One region of the Microbacterium sp. K35 genome, then DNA from elsewhere that is predicted to be linked to it. Evidence: predicted binding sites of a transcription regulator. Region 1 holds the regulator's gene; the other holds the start of a gene.
What was found. Region 1 encodes LexA, which represses DNA repair genes until DNA is damaged. Its sites were predicted from a motif close to TCGAACANNTGTTCGA; they were not measured.
Positions count from the first base shown of each region.

Region 1 (7,854 bases):
AGCTCGCCGGGAGCCGCGGTGTGCGCGGGGTTCGCGGGCGGGTAGGCGAACGCGTGCACCGAGCCGTGCGCGCCGTCCACCACGATCGGCTGCGCGCCGGGCATCCACTCCGGATCGGACGGGACCCCGCCCGCCACGGCCTCCACGCGGCCCGAGTCGAGGTCGACGCACCACACCCCGGGCGTGGTGCCCGAGCTGTTGCCGCTGAGCAGCACGCGGGAGCCGGACACGTCGTCCACGCTCACGTGCCCGTCGGCGGGGAGGTCCAGCGCGGTGCTCGTCGTGCCGTCCGCCGGGAGCACGTGCACCTCGTCGCGGCCGTTCGTGCGCGCGGCGATCATGCGTCCGTCCGCCAGCGGCTGGAACCACCGGTTGCCCAGCACCCACAGGCCGTAGCCGGTGTCGGCGTCGGTCCCGGTCAGGGCGACCGGTGCGGCTGCGGGTGTCACGCCGTCGACGTGAAGGCGCTGCACCTGCCAGCGCCCGGACGCGTCGTCGGCGTACACGAGCGCGGCGTCGTCGAGCCACTCCGGCTGCAGGGCGGCGGACGACGCGATGCGCACGACCTCGCCGTCGGCGAGCGACGCGATCGCGAGCTGCGCCTCGTCCCACGGCATCGTCCGCTCGTGCCACTCGACCCAGGCCACCCGCGTGCCGTCGGGCGACAGCGCCGGGTGCGCGAAGAAGCCCGTGCCCTCCGCGATCACCCGGAGCGCGCCGTCGTCCTCGGCCGCGGAGCCGTCCACCGGGATCTCGACGATGCCGCGCCGGTGCGGGTCCGGACGGAGGTCTTCGCGCACGGCCAGCAGTCGTCCGCTCTGCAGTCGGAGTCCGCCGTACGACGCACCGGCGGGCGTGAGCGGCTCGGGCTGGCCCCCGGGGACGAGGCGATGCACGCGCTGATCGGCGCCCGAGACGAAGAACAGCGCACCGTCGCCGGCCGTCCACGCCCCGCCGCCGTACTCGTGCACGCGCGACCGCGCGCTCCACGGAGCCGGCAGGATCTCGGCGCCGGAGGAGCTGCGTACGGTCACGCGTCCGGCTTCGGCCGGCACGGACTCGCCCCACCAGATCTCCGACCCGGCGAACCGGGCGCCGTCGATGCGCGGTGCGGAGGTCGCGACAGACGCGGCGGTGAAGGGGGAGGGCCAGGAACCGAAGGGCAGCGACGACATGCCTCGAGCCTAGGCGGACCGACACACGGCGTCACACACGTGCGGCCCCGCGCGGGGCTGTTCTAGGTTGCTGGAAACGCCCGGTTCGTCCAGGGCGTGGAGCGACAGCCGAGCCCGGCACCCGCCCGCGAACGACACGCCTCCCGTGCCGTCCGCGCGCCCCGGCCCCCTGTCCCCAGGAGTGAAGATGTCCACCGAGATCGACACCACCGGCACCGCCCGCGTGCCGTTCTCCTTCGAGCTCTACCCTCCGCGCAACGCGTCGAGCGAGGAGGCGCTGCACGAGACCGTCGTGCGCCTGGCCGCAGCCGGTCCGGAGTTCCTGTCGGTGACCTACGGTGCCGGCGGCTCCACCGGGGGGCGCTCGCTCGACGTGCTGCGCTTCATCCGCACCCACACCGACGTCGAGCCCCTCGCTCATCTCACGTGCGTCGGCAACACCTACGCCGGGGCGACCGCGCTCATCCGCGAGTTCCTCGACGCGGGGATCCTCAGCTTCCTCGCCCTGCGGGGCGACCCGCCCGCCGGGCAGACCGAGGACTTCCTCGGCGACCTGGAGAGCGCGGCCCAGCTCGTCCAGCTGATCGACCGCGTGCAGGCCGAGCGTGCGCCGTACGAGGAGTCGCCGGTTCCCGGGATCCCCGGTGCCGCCCGGGTCGCGCCGCGGCGGAGGGTGAACATCGCGGTGGCCGCGTTCCCGAAGGGCCACCCGCGGGCGACCCACCGCACGCAGGACGTGGAGGCCCTGCTCGCGAAGCAGGCCGCCGGTGCGACGTTCGCGATCACGCAGCTGTTCTTCCACGCCGACGACTACCTGGCCTTCGTGGAGCGTGCCCGCGCGGCCGGGGTGACCATCCCGATCCTGCCCGGCATCATGCCCATCACCTCGCCCGCCCGGCTCTCCCGCGTGCTGGAGCTCACGGGAGAGGAGCTGCCCGGAGAGCTCTCCATCGCCCTCGACGTGGAGCCGACCGCCGAGGGGCGCCGCGAGATCGGCATCGCCTGGGCCGCGCGCCTGGCCGCGCAGGTCGTGGCCGGCGGCGCCCCCGGCGTGCACCTCTACGCCTTCAACCAGCACGAGACCGTCCTCACCGTCCTCGCCGAAGCCGGCATCCTCCCGGCTCTGCGCCGTTAGACCCCCGCCGAAAGGAAACACCATGACCGCATTCCCCGAGGGAACCATCCTCGGCTACCCCCGCATCGGCCGTCGCCGCGAGCTCAAGAAGGCCGTGGAGGCGTTCTGGGCGGGCCGCATCGACGAGCAGGAGCTGGAGCGCACGGCCGCCGAGCTGCGCGCCGCCACCCGAGAGCGGCTCGCCGCGCTCGGCCTCGGCCGGGACGACTCCGCGATCCCGGAGTCCTTCTCGTTCTATGACCAGGTGCTCGACGCCGCGGTGACCGTGGGCGCGATCCCCTCGCGCTTCGAGCACCTGCGCGCCGCCGACGGCACGGTCGGCCTCCCGGCGTACTTCACGATCGCGCGGGGCGAGGGGGAGCGCGCGCCGCTGGAGATGACGAAGTGGTTCGACTCGAACTACCACTACCTCGTGCCGGAGATCGGTCCGGAGACGGTGTTCTCGCTGTCCAGCGACCGGCTCGTGCGCGAGGTCGCAGAGGCCGCTGCCGCAGGCTTCACCACGCGCCCGGTCGTGGTCGGCCCGGTCACCCTGCTGGCGCTCGCGAAGGCCTCGGACGACGCCCCCGAGGGCTTCGATCCGCTGTCGCGCCTGGACGACGTGCTCCCCGTGTACCGGGAGCTGCTCGCCCGCCTCCGGGCCGCGGGAGCGACCTGGGTGCAGCTCGACGAGCCGGCGCTCGTGAGCGAGTCGCTCCCCGCCGACACCGCCGCCCTGGCGACCGCGGCCGAACGTGCACTCGCCGTGCTCGGGGGAGCGGAGGACCGTCCGTCGATCCTCGTCGCCGCCCCGTACGCGGCGCTCGACGCCGTGTTCCCGGTCCTCGCGGCCGCGCCCGTCGAGGCGATCGCGGTCGACCTGGTCCGTGGCGCTGTGCCGTCCGCGGCGGAGGGTCTCGCGGACAAGACGCTCGTCGGCGGCGTGATCGACGGGCACAACATCTGGCGGGGCGACCTGGCCGCAGCGTTCGCCACGCTCGAGCGTCTGCGCGACCTGGGGGCCGCGGCCGTGTCGGCCTCCACCTCGACCTCGCTGCTGCACGTGCCGCACGACGTCGCCGACGAGACCTCGCTCGACCCCCGCCTGGTGTCGTGGCTGGCGTTCGCCGATCAGAAGGTGCAGCAGGTCGGCGTTCTGGCCCGCGGGCTGTCGCAGGGTCCCGAGGCGATCGCCGCCGAGCTCGACGAGGCCTCGGCGGCCCTGCGCGACCGGCTGGACGCGCCGGGCGTGCGCGACGGCGCGGTGCGCGAGCGGGCGCTCGTCGACGCCGACTTCTCGCGGGTGTCCTATGAGGAGCGGGAGAGTGCGCAGGAGGCCCTCGGCCTCCCGGTCCTGCCCCTGACGACGATCGGGTCGTTCCCGCAGACCGCCGACATCCGTCGCGCACGGGCACGGTTCACGCGCGGTGAGATCCCCCGCGACGACTACGACGACTTCCTGCGCCGGGAGATCGCCGCGGTCGTGTCGCTGCAGGAGGACCTCGGACTCGACGTGCTGGTGCACGGGGAGCCGGAGCGCAACGACATGGTGCAGTACTTCGCCGAGAACCTCGACGGCTTCGCGGTCACGGAGCACGGGTGGGTGCAGTCGTACGGCTCCCGCGCCACACGCCCGTCGATCCTGTGGGGCGACGTCTCCCGGCCGGCACCGATCACGGTCGACTGGTCCGGATACGCGCAGTCGCTCACCGCGAAGCACCTCAAGGGCATGCTCACGGGGCCGGTGACGATCCTCGCGTGGTCGTTCGTGCGCGACGACCAGCCGCTGGGGGAGACCGCGAACCAGGTCGCCCTGGCGCTGCGCGAGGAGATCGCCGACCTCGAGGCGGCGGGCATCGCCGTGATCCAGGTCGACGAGCCGGCCCTGCGCGAGCTGCTGCCGCTGAAGAAGGCCGATCAGCCGTCCTACCTGGACTGGTCGGTGGCGTCGTTCCGTCTGGCGACCGGTGGGGCAGCACCGGGCACGCAGGTGCACACGCACCTCTGCTACTCGGAGTTCGGTGTCGTGATCGACGCGATCCGCGCGCTGGACGCCGACGTCACGTCCATCGAGGCCGCCCGCAGCCGGATGGAGGTCGTCGCGGACATCGCCGAGGCCGGGTTCGACCACGGCATCGGCCCCGGCGTCTACGACATCCACTCCCCGCGGGTTCCCGCGGTGGAGGAGGTGGAGTCCCTGCTGCGTCGCGCCGTGGAGGAGATCCCCACGCGGCAGCTCTGGGTCAACCCGGACTGCGGCCTCAAGACCCGCGGCTACGAGGAGACCACCGCGTCGCTGCGGAACATCGTCGAGGCCACGCGCCGCGTGCGCGCCGAGGTGGGCGCCTCGGTCTGATCATGTGACGAAGGCCCTCTCCGTGCGATCGGGGAGGGCCTTCGTCGTGTCCGGGTCAGACGGCTCGCAGCACCGCGACGACCTTGCCGAGCACCACGGCCTCGTCGCCGAGGATGGGCTCGAAGGCGGTGTTCCGCGGCAGCAGCCACGTGTGTCCATCGCGGCGACGGAGCACCTTGACGGTGGCCTCGCCATCGAGCATCGCCGCGACGATCTCGCCGTTCTCGGCGTCGTGCTGCGAGCGGACGACGACCCAGTCGCCGTCGCAGATGGCGGCGTCGATCATCGACTCGCCGGAGACCTTGAGCATGAACAGGTCGCCCTTGCCGACGAGCTGCCGCGGGAGCGGGAAGATCTCCTCGACCTGCTGGTCCGCGGTGATGGGCACGCCGGCGGCGATGCGGCCGACGAGGGGCACGAGCGCGGCGTCGCCGACGGGAGTCGTGACATCGGCCGGGTTCTCGGCGCCGGAGCCGGTGCCGGGCAGGTCGATCAGCACCTCCATGGCCCGCGTCTTGCCCGGGTCTCGACGCAGGTAGCCGCTCAGCTCCAGCTGGCCGAGCTGGTGCGTGACGCTGGAGAGCGACTTGAGCCCCACGGCGTCGCCGATCTCGCGCATGCTCGGCGGGTAGCCGTTCTGGGCGATGGCGGCCTGGATGACCTCCAGGATCGCCATCTGCTTGGGGCTGAGGCTCTTGCGACGGCGGGTCCGCGGCGCCTCCGACTCCGGGGCTGTGGTCTCGCTCATGATGCTCCTTCAGTGCGTGAGATCCGACGTCGCTCTTCGAATGTCGGTGGCCCGTGGTGGGGTGTCCTTGTCGAAACCGTATCCGAGAATCGCGCCGATCTGGAAGATCTGTTCGAGCGTGTCGGACGATTCGTGGACCGGGTTTCGAAGACAGCTTGACAGATGTTCGAACTCGAAGATATCTTCGGAACGTAGCTTCGCATTCACGGCTCCCGGCCGAGTCGCGGATGCGAACGCTACGCCAACCTCCCCGGGCCCTCGCGGCGCCGGGACAGTGAAGGAGCAGACATGAGCACCATCAGCCTCAGCACCGCGACCGCGATCTCCGCCACGGCCCGTCCGGCCACGCGGCTCCGGCTCACGGCTCGCGGTCGCGGTGTGCTGCTCGCGGTCGCGTCCGTCCCGCTCGCCGTCGGCATCGCCTTCGCGGCGATCAGCGGCGGCAGCGCCATCGCCTCCGGTGCCGACAAGCCCGTGGCCGCCGTCGAGACCATCACGGTCATGCCCGGTGACACCCTCTGGTCGATCGCCGGCTCGATCGCTCCCGAGGCCGACCCGCGCGACGTGATCGGCGACATCAGCCGCATGAACCTGCTCCGCGGCGGAGAGATCCAGATCGGTCAGGAGCTCGCGATCCCGGCGCAGTACGCGGAGTGACGCATGGCCGTCGGTGCCGCCTCGTCCTCTTAACATGGATAGGGTGACCCTCTCCCTCAACGATCTCCCGCTGCGCGACGATCTGCGCGGACTCACTCCGTACGGCGCACCGCAGGCACCGCTCCCGATCGCCCTCAACGTCAACGAGAACACGCATCCCGTTCCTGACGAGGTCGCCAGCGACATCCTCGACGACATCGCCGTGGCGATCCGCGACGTCAACCGCTATCCCGACCGGGAGTTCACCACGCTGCGGGAGGCGTTCGCGGACTACCTCGGTCACGGGCTCACGGCCGAGCAGATCTGGGCGGGCAACGGCTCGAACGAGGTGCTGCAGCACATCCTGCAGGCGTTCGGCGGACCGGGGCGGACGGCGTTCGGCTTCGCTCCGACCTACTCGATGTATCCGCTGATCGCGCAGGGCACGGGTGCGTCATGGGTCGCCGGCACCCGGCACCCCGACTACTCGATCACGCCGGAGGAAGCCGCGGAACAGGTGCGCGCCGCCGACCCCGACGTGGTGATCCTGTGCTCGCCCAACAACCCCACCGGTACGCCGCTCGGGCTCGACGTCGTCGCGGCGGTCTACGAGGCCGCGCGCGGCGTGGTGATCGTCGACGAGGCGTATCAGGAGTTCGCACCGCACGACGCGCCGTCCGCGCTCACGCTCCTCGACGGCCGTCCGCGGCTCGCTGTGTCGCGCACCATGAGCAAGGCCTTCGCGTTCGCCGGAGCGCGAGTCGGCTACCTGGCCGCAGACCCCGCGTTCATCGACGCGCTCCGCCTCGTGCGGCTGCCGTATCACCTGAGCGCGCTCACGCAGGCCGCGGCGGTGGCGGCGCTGCGTAACGCCGACGTGATGCTCGGCATGGTCGAGGAGATCGTCGAGCAGCGCGACCGCATCACAGCGACGCTGGAGGCACTGGGGTACACGCCGCACGAGTCCTGGTCGAACTTCGTGCTGTTCGGTGGCGTGGCCGACCCGCAGGCCACGTGGCGGCAGTTGTACGACCGCGGCGTGCTCGTGCGCGACGTCGGCATCCCCGGCCACCTCCGCGTCAGCGCGGGCACCGAGGCCGAGACGACCGCGTTCCTGGACGCCCTGGCCTCGATAGGATCGGCATCATGACCACCCCCGCGAACCCCGCCCGCACCGCGCGTCGTGTGCGCAGCACGTCGGAGTCGACCGTCGAGCTGGAGTTGAACCTCGACGGGACCGGGGTGAGCCGCATCGACACCTCCGTGCCGTTCTTCGACCACATGCTGACGGCGTTCGCGAAGCACTCGCTGACCGATCTCACCGTCCGCGCCTCCGGTGACACGCACATCGACGCACACCACACGGTGGAAGACGTCTCGATCGTGCTGGGTCAGGCCATCCTGGAGGCGCTGGGCGACAAGGCGGGCATCTCCCGCTACGGCGATGCGCTCGTGCCGCTCGACGAGGCGCTGGCGCAGGCCGTCGTCGACATCTCCGGTCGTCCGTACCTCGTGCACGAGGGCGAGCCCGTCGGTTTCGAGCAGCACCTCATCGGCGGGCACTTCACGGGCTCGCTCGTGCGCCACTCCTTCGAGGCCATCGCGTTCAACGCGGCGCTGACGGTGCACGTGCGCGTGATCGGCGGCCGTGACCCGCACCACATCGCCGAGGCGGAGTACAAGGCCTTCGCGCGCGCGTTCCGTCAGGCGAAGGCGCTCGACCCGCTCGTCGACGGCATCCCGTCCACCAAGGGGGCCCTGTGAGCGCGGCACCCCGCGTCGCGGTCTTCGACTACGAGTCCGGCAACGTGCACTCCGCGGTCAA
Region 1 covers NZ_SSDM01000267.1:2,435-10,288, forward strand. Annotated here, with positions in the region: gene DW299_RS10120 (S9 family peptidase) at 1-1,175, opposite strand, end outside; gene DW299_RS10125 (methylenetetrahydrofolate reductase) at 1,363-2,310, shown strand; gene metE (5-methyltetrahydropteroyltriglutamate--homocysteine S-methyltransferase) at 2,333-4,645, shown strand; gene lexA (transcriptional repressor LexA) at 4,701-5,393, opposite strand; gene DW299_RS10140 (LysM peptidoglycan-binding domain-containing protein) at 5,682-6,050, shown strand; gene DW299_RS10145 (histidinol-phosphate transaminase) at 6,085-7,179, shown strand; gene hisB (imidazoleglycerol-phosphate dehydratase HisB) at 7,176-7,793, shown strand; gene hisH (imidazole glycerol phosphate synthase subunit HisH) at 7,790-7,854, shown strand, end outside.

Region 2 (7,854 bases), on a different contig from region 1:
CGCGCAGCAGCTTGCCGAAGGCCTGGCGGTCTCCGAACTCCACACCATACGAGTTGACGTTCTGGCCGAGCAGGGTGACCTCGATCGCGCCGTCCTCGACCAGCAGCCGGATCTCGTTGAGGATGTCGCCCGGGCGGCGGTCCTTCTCCTTGCCACGAAGGCTCGGAACGATGCAGAACGTGCAGGTGTTGTTGCAGCCGACCGAGATCGACACCCAACCGCTGTGGGCGGAGTCGCGCTTGGTGGGAAGCGTGGACGGGAACACCTCGAGCGACTCGAGGATCTCCAGCTCCGCGTCTCCGTTGTGGCGGGCGCGCTCGAGGAGGCCGGGCAGGGAGCCCATGTTGTGCGTTCCGAAGACGACATCGACCCACGGCGCCTTGTCGAGCACCGCCTGCTTGTCCATCTGTGCGAGACAGCCACCGACGGCGATCTGCATGCCCGCCTTCCGACGCTTCACCGCGGCGAGGTGTCCGAGAGTGCCGTACAACTTGCCCGCCGCATTGTCGCGCACGGCGCAGGTGTTGATGATGACGACGTCGGCTTCACTGCCCGCGGGCGCAGGGACGTAGCCCGCGCTCTCGAGCGAACCGGACAGCCGCTCGGAGTCGTGCACGTTCATCTGGCACCCGAAGGTACGCACCTCATACGATCGCTGTCGCCCGTCGTCGTCGTCGACGGCCGCCGATGAGGCGCTGATAATCGTCGGTTCACTGCGGGGGATAGTCATGATCTGTCCATTGTACGAGCCCCGTCACCGCGCTCAGGGCGGCGCCCTCAGTCGGAATCCACGAAGCGCACGCCGGACCCGGAACCACCGGACGACGCCTCGCGCAGCGCCGTCTTGGCGGCGGTCATCGCGACCGATCCGGCATAACCGCGCCGCGCCAGCTGACCCGTGAGGCGACGAAGCGCCGTATCGGCGTCGAGCCGGCTGAGAGACCGCGCCTTGGTGCGAGCGAACTCCAGCGCCCGCTCCGCATCGTCGTCAGGGAGTTCCTCCAGCGCCGCATGGATCACCTCTCGCGGGATCCCGCGCTGGGCGAGCGCACGGGACAGCGCGACACGCCCCTGCCCCTTTCGTTCGGCGCCCGAGGTCACGAGCATCTCGGCGAGCACCGCGTCGTCGAGGTAACCGCGACGGCAGAAATCCTCGATCAGGTCGTCGACGTCGTTCGCCTCCACCCCGTGGCCTCTCAAGACCAGGCGCGCTTCGGAGACGGACAACGAGCGGGTGCGAAGCTTGCGGAGCAGAGATTCTTCGGCCGCGACACGGACCTCCTCCGTGGTGGGACCGTCCTCGTCTCCCCGCTCGGCATCCGCCCCGCCGAGCGTCCCCTCGTCGATCGCGCGCAGCCGAGGGACCGGGGTGCCCGCTGTCGATCGCCCGCGTCGACCGCGTGCGGGATGCCGTTCGCTCGGCGTGCCCGCGTCGGGTTCCTGCGGGAAGTCGGACGGCGCCTGATGCCAGGTCGAGCGCCACGACGCGGCGCCGTCAGTCGATGCCGGCGCGTCCACCCCCGAATGATCGGGCGGGGTAGGCCGTCGTGAGGGCTGCCGAGAAGGCGCCCCTCCGAAGAGAGGGATGATGGGGGCGATCCGTTCCGGATCGCCCCCACGCTGCTCGTTCATCAGGCCGGGCGACGCTCAGCGAGCTCGTCCGCAGACGCGGGCGCGGGCTGCGCACCGATGCCGAGCTTCTGCTTGATCTGCGTCTCGATGGCGAGGGCGATGTCGGGGTTGTTGAGAAGGAACGTGCGCGCGTTCTCCTTGCCCTGCCCCAGCTGGTCGCCGTCGTAGGTGTACCACGAGCCAGACTTCTTGACGATCCCGTGCTCCACGCCGAAATCGATCAGGCTGCCCTCGCGAGAGATCCCCACGCCGTAGAGGATGTCAAACTCCGCCTGCTTGAACGGCGGGGCCATCTTGTTCTTGACGATCTTGACCCGCGTACGGTTGCCGACGGCGTCGGTTCCGTCTTTGAGGGTCTCGATCCGTCGGATGTCCATGCGCACGGAGGCGTAGAACTTGAGCGCCTTTCCACCGGCGGTGGTCTCGGGCGATCCGAAGAAGACGCCGATCTTCTCGCGCAGCTGGTTGATGAAGATCATCGTGGTGTTGGTCTGGTTGAGCCCACCCGTCAGCTTGCGCAGCGCCTGCGACATGAGCCGGGCCTGCAAACCCACGTGGGAGTCGCCCATCTCACCCTCGATCTCGGCTCGCGGCACGAGGGCCGCGACCGAGTCGACGACGATGAGATCGATGGCACCGGACCGCACGAGCATGTCGGCGATCTCCAGCGCCTGCTCACCGGTGTCCGGCTGCGACACCAGCAGGGAATCGATGTCGACGCCCAGCTTCGCGGCGTAGTCGGGGTCGAGCGCGTGCTCCGCGTCGATGAACGCCGCGATACCACCCGCGCGCTGCGCATTGGCGATGGCGTGCAGGGTGAGTGTGGTCTTACCCGAGGACTCCGGGCCGTAGATCTCCACGATGCGGCCACGCGGCAGGCCTCCGACCCCGAGGGCGACGTCGAGGGCGATGGAGCCGGTGGGGATGACTGCCACGGGGGCGCGCTCATCGCTGCCCAGCCGCATGACCGAGCCCTTTCCGAACTGACGGTCGATCTGCGCGAGGGCGGTCTCGAGGGACTTCTCGCGGTCGGCGGGTGATGGCATGGTGTGCTCCTTCTGCGCGTGTGATGCCGCCTGTAGGCTGTCGCGGCTCTTCCGGCTGGAAGGAACTCTCCGACAAGGCGTGTGGCTTCTTCAGCCTGGTCCTCACGCTAGGACGAGCCACCGACATTGCATCGGCCCACCCGAGGTCTGTGATGATCCAGGCATCGAAACCACTTGTGCAGAAGACTACGCCCGGTTCGAACAGATTTTCGACAGCAGCGCAACGCGGCGTGTCGGAGTTCCGCACACCCCGGAGAACGAGAGCAGCAACTCAGCGGCTCCGCGGCTCCAGCCGTCCGACGCCGTGCCGCCGAGACAGCGGAACATCCATCTCCTCGCACAGAGCGAGCCAGATCTCCCGGGGCGGCACGCCGTCCGCCAGCGCTTCGCTCGCGGTACGGCCGTTGACCGCCGTCAGACTGAGGTCGTTCACCAGTGACGGCCCTCGCGCCTGGAACTCCGCGTCGACGGCGCGAAGGAATTCGCTACGTCGCATCGTCACCCGGCCGAGTGGTCAGTGCAGCGAGAGCTCGGGCTCGACCGAGGCGACCAGATCGTCGGGAACGACGTCGGGGAAGACCTGGATGCCCTCGAGGACGGAGATGCGATCCCCGACCTCGCGCATGATGGTGGAGATGGGAACGTCGAGGGCCTCCGCGACCGAGGCGAGGATCTCGCTCGACGCCTCCTTCTGTCCGCGTTCGACCTCGCTCAGGTAGCCGAGCGCGACGGACGCCTTGCTTGCGACCTGCCGGAGGGTGCGCCCCTTCTGCAAGCGGAAGTCCCTCAGCACATCGCCGATTTCCTGTCGTACAAGAATCATCGGAACCTCCTCCCCATGTGTTCGATCGAGGTTCCCCTCGAAGAGACAGCCAGTCTAGCCCTCCTGGCCTGCACAGAATCTACCCTTGCACTCTGTGGTTTGAATGTGAGCACATCGGTATCAACCTTCGGCTGACGGCTCGTATTCCCCGACCGCCTCAGCCAGCATTCGCACCAGCATCGCCACCGACTGCGCGCGTACCGCCGCTCGGTCGCCGTCGAAGACGAACGCCTCCGTGCGAGTGCCCTCCGGAGTGACGACGCCCAGATGGACGGTCCCGACCGGCTGACCGTCCGGCGACTGCGGCCCGGCGATCCCGGTGGTGGAGATACCGACGTCCGCCGACCGTCCGTCGACGGCGACGGCGTGGCGAACCCCCTCGGCCATCTGCCGCGCCACCTCGGGATGGACGGGTCCCTGTGTCGCGAGCAGCTCGGCGTCCACCCCGAGCAGCGAATGCTTGACCGGCGTCGCATACGCGACCACGCCGCCGAGGAGAACGACGGAGGCTCCGGGAACGGCGACCAGCGCCGCGCAGACCGCGCCGCCGGTCAGCGACTCGGCGACCCCGAGCGTCCAGCCGCGCGCGCGCAGGGCGCCCACGACCATCTCAGGGGTGAACGACGTCATGACCGCTGTCGCGAACCGCGTACCTGCGCCACGATGTAGTCGATTCCGCTGACCACCGTGAGGACGAGCACGATCAGCATGAGCACGAAGGTGATGGTCGTCCACGGACCGAGACCGATCCACACGTGAAGCGGCAACAACGCCCAGCCGAGGGCCACGCCCTGGAACGCGGTCTTGATCTTGCCCATCCAGGCGGCAGCGACGACATGCTCGCTCGCGACCACCAGACGATGAATCGTGATACCCCACTCGCGGACGAGGATCACTATCACGATCCACCAGTTGACCTCGCCCAGAATGGCCAGCCCGATGAAGCCGGCCCCCGTGAGGAGCTTGTCGGCGATCGGATCCCACAGCTTCCCGAAGTCGCTCACAATGTCGTAGCGACGCGCGAGATACCCGTCGACCCAGTCGGTCGAGATGGCCACGATGAAGAGGATGCCGGCGATCCAACGCACCACCGGATCCGGGATTCCATAGGTGCCACCGAGGAGCAGGAGAACGAAGAAGACCACCGCGAGCGGGATCCGCGCCACCGTGATCGCGTTGGGGAGCTGCCGGGAAATGGCCATCAGTCGCGTCCCGTCAGGCCCCAGGCGTCTTCATCGCCTTCCGCCTCCACGACCGGAAGCCCGTCGTACTGCCCCGCGATCGGGTCGCGCTCGGGCGACGGAGGTGCGGCGGCCGGTGCGCCGGCGCTCGGAGCGGACGCGGGCACGTCCTCACCGCGAAGGCGGGCCATGACCTGCGGCAGCTGTTCCGGGGTGGCCAGCACGTCGCGGGCCTTCGACCCCTCCGACGGGCCGACGACCTCACGCGACTCGAGCAAATCCATGAGCCGACCGGCCTTCGCGAACCCGACGCGGAGCTTGCGCTGCAGCATCGACGTCGATCCGAACTGCGACGAGATGATGAGCTCGGCCGCGGCGAGGAGGAGCTCGAGGTCGTCGCCGATGTCCTCGTCGACCTCTTTCTTCTTGCTCGGCTCCATCGCCTCCTGCACATCGGCGCGGTACTCCGGTCGAGCCTGACGCGTGACGTGCTTGACGACGGCGTCGATCTCCTTCTCGTCCACCCAGGCACCCTGCAGGCGGAAGGGCTTCGACGAGCCCATCGGCGAGAAGAGCGCGTCTCCCTGACCGATCAGCTTGTCGGCGCCGGGGCTGTCGAGGATCACGCGGCTGTCGGTGACGCTCGTGACCGCGAACGCGAGCCGGGACGGCACGTTGGCCTTGATGAGACCGGTGACGACGTCGACGCTCGGACGCTGCGTGGCGAGCACCAGGTGGATGCCGGACGCGCGAGCGAGCTGCGTGATGCGCACGATCGAGTCCTCGACGTCACGAGGGGCGACCATCATGAGGTCGGCGAGCTCGTCAACGACGACCAGCAGGTACGGGTACGGCTTGAGAACCCGCTCGCTGCCGACCGGCACCTCGACCTCACCGGCGCGGACGGCACGGTTGAAGTCGTCGATGTGACGGAAGCCGAACGACGCGAGGTCGTCGTACCGCATGTCCATCTCCTTCACGACCCACTGCAGCGCCTCGGCCGCCTTCTTCGGGTTCGTGATGATGGGCGTGATCAGGTGCGGCACCCCGGCATAGCTCGTGAGCTCCACGCGCTTCGGGTCGATCAGCACCATGCGCACATCCGCCGGGCGAGCGCGCATCAGCAGACTCGTGATCATCGAGTTCACGAAGCTCGATTTACCCGAGCCGGTGGAGCCGGCGACGAGGAGGTGCGGCATCTTGGCGAGGTTCGCGACGACGAAGTTGCCACCGACGTCTTTGCCGACGCCGATCGTGAGCGGGTGAGTGCTCTTCTGCGCTGCGGCGGAACGTAGCACGTCGCCGAGGGCCACCGTCTCCCGGTCGGTGTTCGGGATCTCGATGCCGATCGCGCTCTTGCCAGGGATCGGAGAGAGGATGCGGACGTCGTTCGAGGCGACGGCGTAGGCGAAGTTGTTGCTGAGCTGCAGGATCTTCTCGACCTTGACGCCGTGACCGACCTCGACCTCGTACTGCGTGACCGTCGGGCCGCGCGAGAAGCCGGTGACCTTCGCGTCGACCTTGAACTGGTCGAGGACGCTGGTGATCTGCTCGACGATGCGGTCGTTCGCGTCGGAACGCGCGACCGAGGGCGGCCCCTCGGAGAGCACGCCGGGCGACGGAAGGATGTACGGAGCGACCGGAGCCTGTGGCCCCCGCTCCCCCGGCCCTTCGGTACCGAAGCCGTCGAGCCCAGGGAGCTCGGGCATCTCGCCCGTGTCGGACTCGTCGTCGAGGAGGGCCGTGGTCTGCTGCTCAGCGAGGGAGTCGGCGATGGACCGGACGTCGGAGAGCACCTCAGTGGCTGCCTCCGAAGGATTGGCGACCGTGATCGCCTGGTCGTACGCGGGCGTCGGCTCGTTCGTGGTGAGCAGTGCCGTGATGTCGTCGGAACCGAGCGTCCCCTCGTCCGGATCCTCCTCGCGGCCCGTCTTGTTCCGGCGCCACCAGGGCAGCACGTCGGGATCGTCGACCTTGTCGGCCTCGTCGATCGCCGCCGCGTCCTTCGTCGGCTTCTCCGGGCGCTCCGCGTCGAACATCCACGCGTAGAGGTCGCCGAGACGCGAACCGATGCGGTTCGGCGGAGTCTTGGTCAGGATCAGGATGCTGAGGACGACCAGCAGCGACAGCAGCACGTAGGCGGGGATGTCGGTGAGGTAGGAGACCGGCTGTCCGAGGAGCCAGCCGAGGAGACCGCCCGATTCGCTCAGAGCCGGCATCCCCTGGTTCGGATGGGGCCGCGGTCCGGCCACATGGAAGATCGCCGACAGCGCCAGCACGAACAGGCCGAAGCCGATCCCGATGCGCCCGTTGTCGTGCACGGAGGACGGGTGCCGGAAGAGCCAGCCGGCCAGGAGGAGCAACAGCACCGGCATGATGAACGCGACCCGGCCGACGAACAGACCGACCGAATAGGCGCTGATGTTCGCCGCGATCTCGTTGCCGATGAAGAACCACTCGTTGACGGCGCCCAGCACCGCCAGGATCACCAGGAAGAACGGGAAGCCGTCGCGACGGTCGTCCTTCTCGAGCGTCTCCGGCCCGAACGCACGGAAGAGACCGCCGACCGCGTGCGCCAGGCCGTTCCAGGCGCGGACGGCGACCGGAGGCTTGTCCGCTTCGTCGACGTACTTCTTGGGTGCCGGCGCCGCCTTGGAAGCCGACTGCCGCTTGGGGCGCGACGACGCGGTCGTCGACGCGCGCTCGGTCTTCGTGGTGCTCCTGGCCATGCTCCCACGCTACGTCCAACAGCCGACATCTCCGTGCAATGACCCGGCTTTCCGCGGCTATCCGGGGTCAGGCCTCGATGACGAGGGGCACGATCATCGGACGGCGACGGAGCTTCTGGTTGACCCAGCGGCCGATCGTGCGGCGCACGACCTGGGAGAGGGCGTGCGTGTCGCGCACGCCGTTGCCCGAAGCCTCCTTGAGCGCGGCGACGATCTTCGGCGCGACGTCGTCGAAGACCGAGTCGTCCTCCGCCACGCCGCGGGCGTGGATCTCGGGGCCGGAGATGATGCGACCGGTCGCCGCGTCCACCACGACGATGACCGAGATGAACCCCTCCTCGCCCAGGATCCGCCGGTCCTTCAGATCCGCGTCGGTGATCTCGCCCACCGTGGAGCCGTCCACATACACGAACCCGAGATCGAGCTGTCCGCTCACGCGGGCC
Region 2 covers NZ_SSDM01000306.1:14,489-22,342, reverse strand. Annotated here, with positions in the region: gene miaB (tRNA (N6-isopentenyl adenosine(37)-C2)-methylthiotransferase MiaB) at 1-730, opposite strand, end outside; gene DW299_RS11995 (regulatory protein RecX) at 778-1,518, opposite strand; gene recA (recombinase RecA) at 1,632-2,678, opposite strand; gene DW299_RS11985 (DUF3046 domain-containing protein) at 2,950-3,174, opposite strand; gene DW299_RS11980 (helix-turn-helix domain-containing protein) at 3,193-3,501, opposite strand; gene DW299_RS11975 (CinA family protein) at 3,622-4,131, opposite strand; gene pgsA (CDP-diacylglycerol--glycerol-3-phosphate 3-phosphatidyltransferase) at 4,128-4,703, opposite strand; gene DW299_RS11965 (DNA translocase FtsK) at 4,703-7,411, opposite strand; gene DW299_RS11960 (ribonuclease J) at 7,479-7,854, opposite strand, start outside.
Region 2: recA (recombinase RecA) is a predicted target of LexA. The motif match lies at 2,876-2,891, and genes of this name have one in related genera.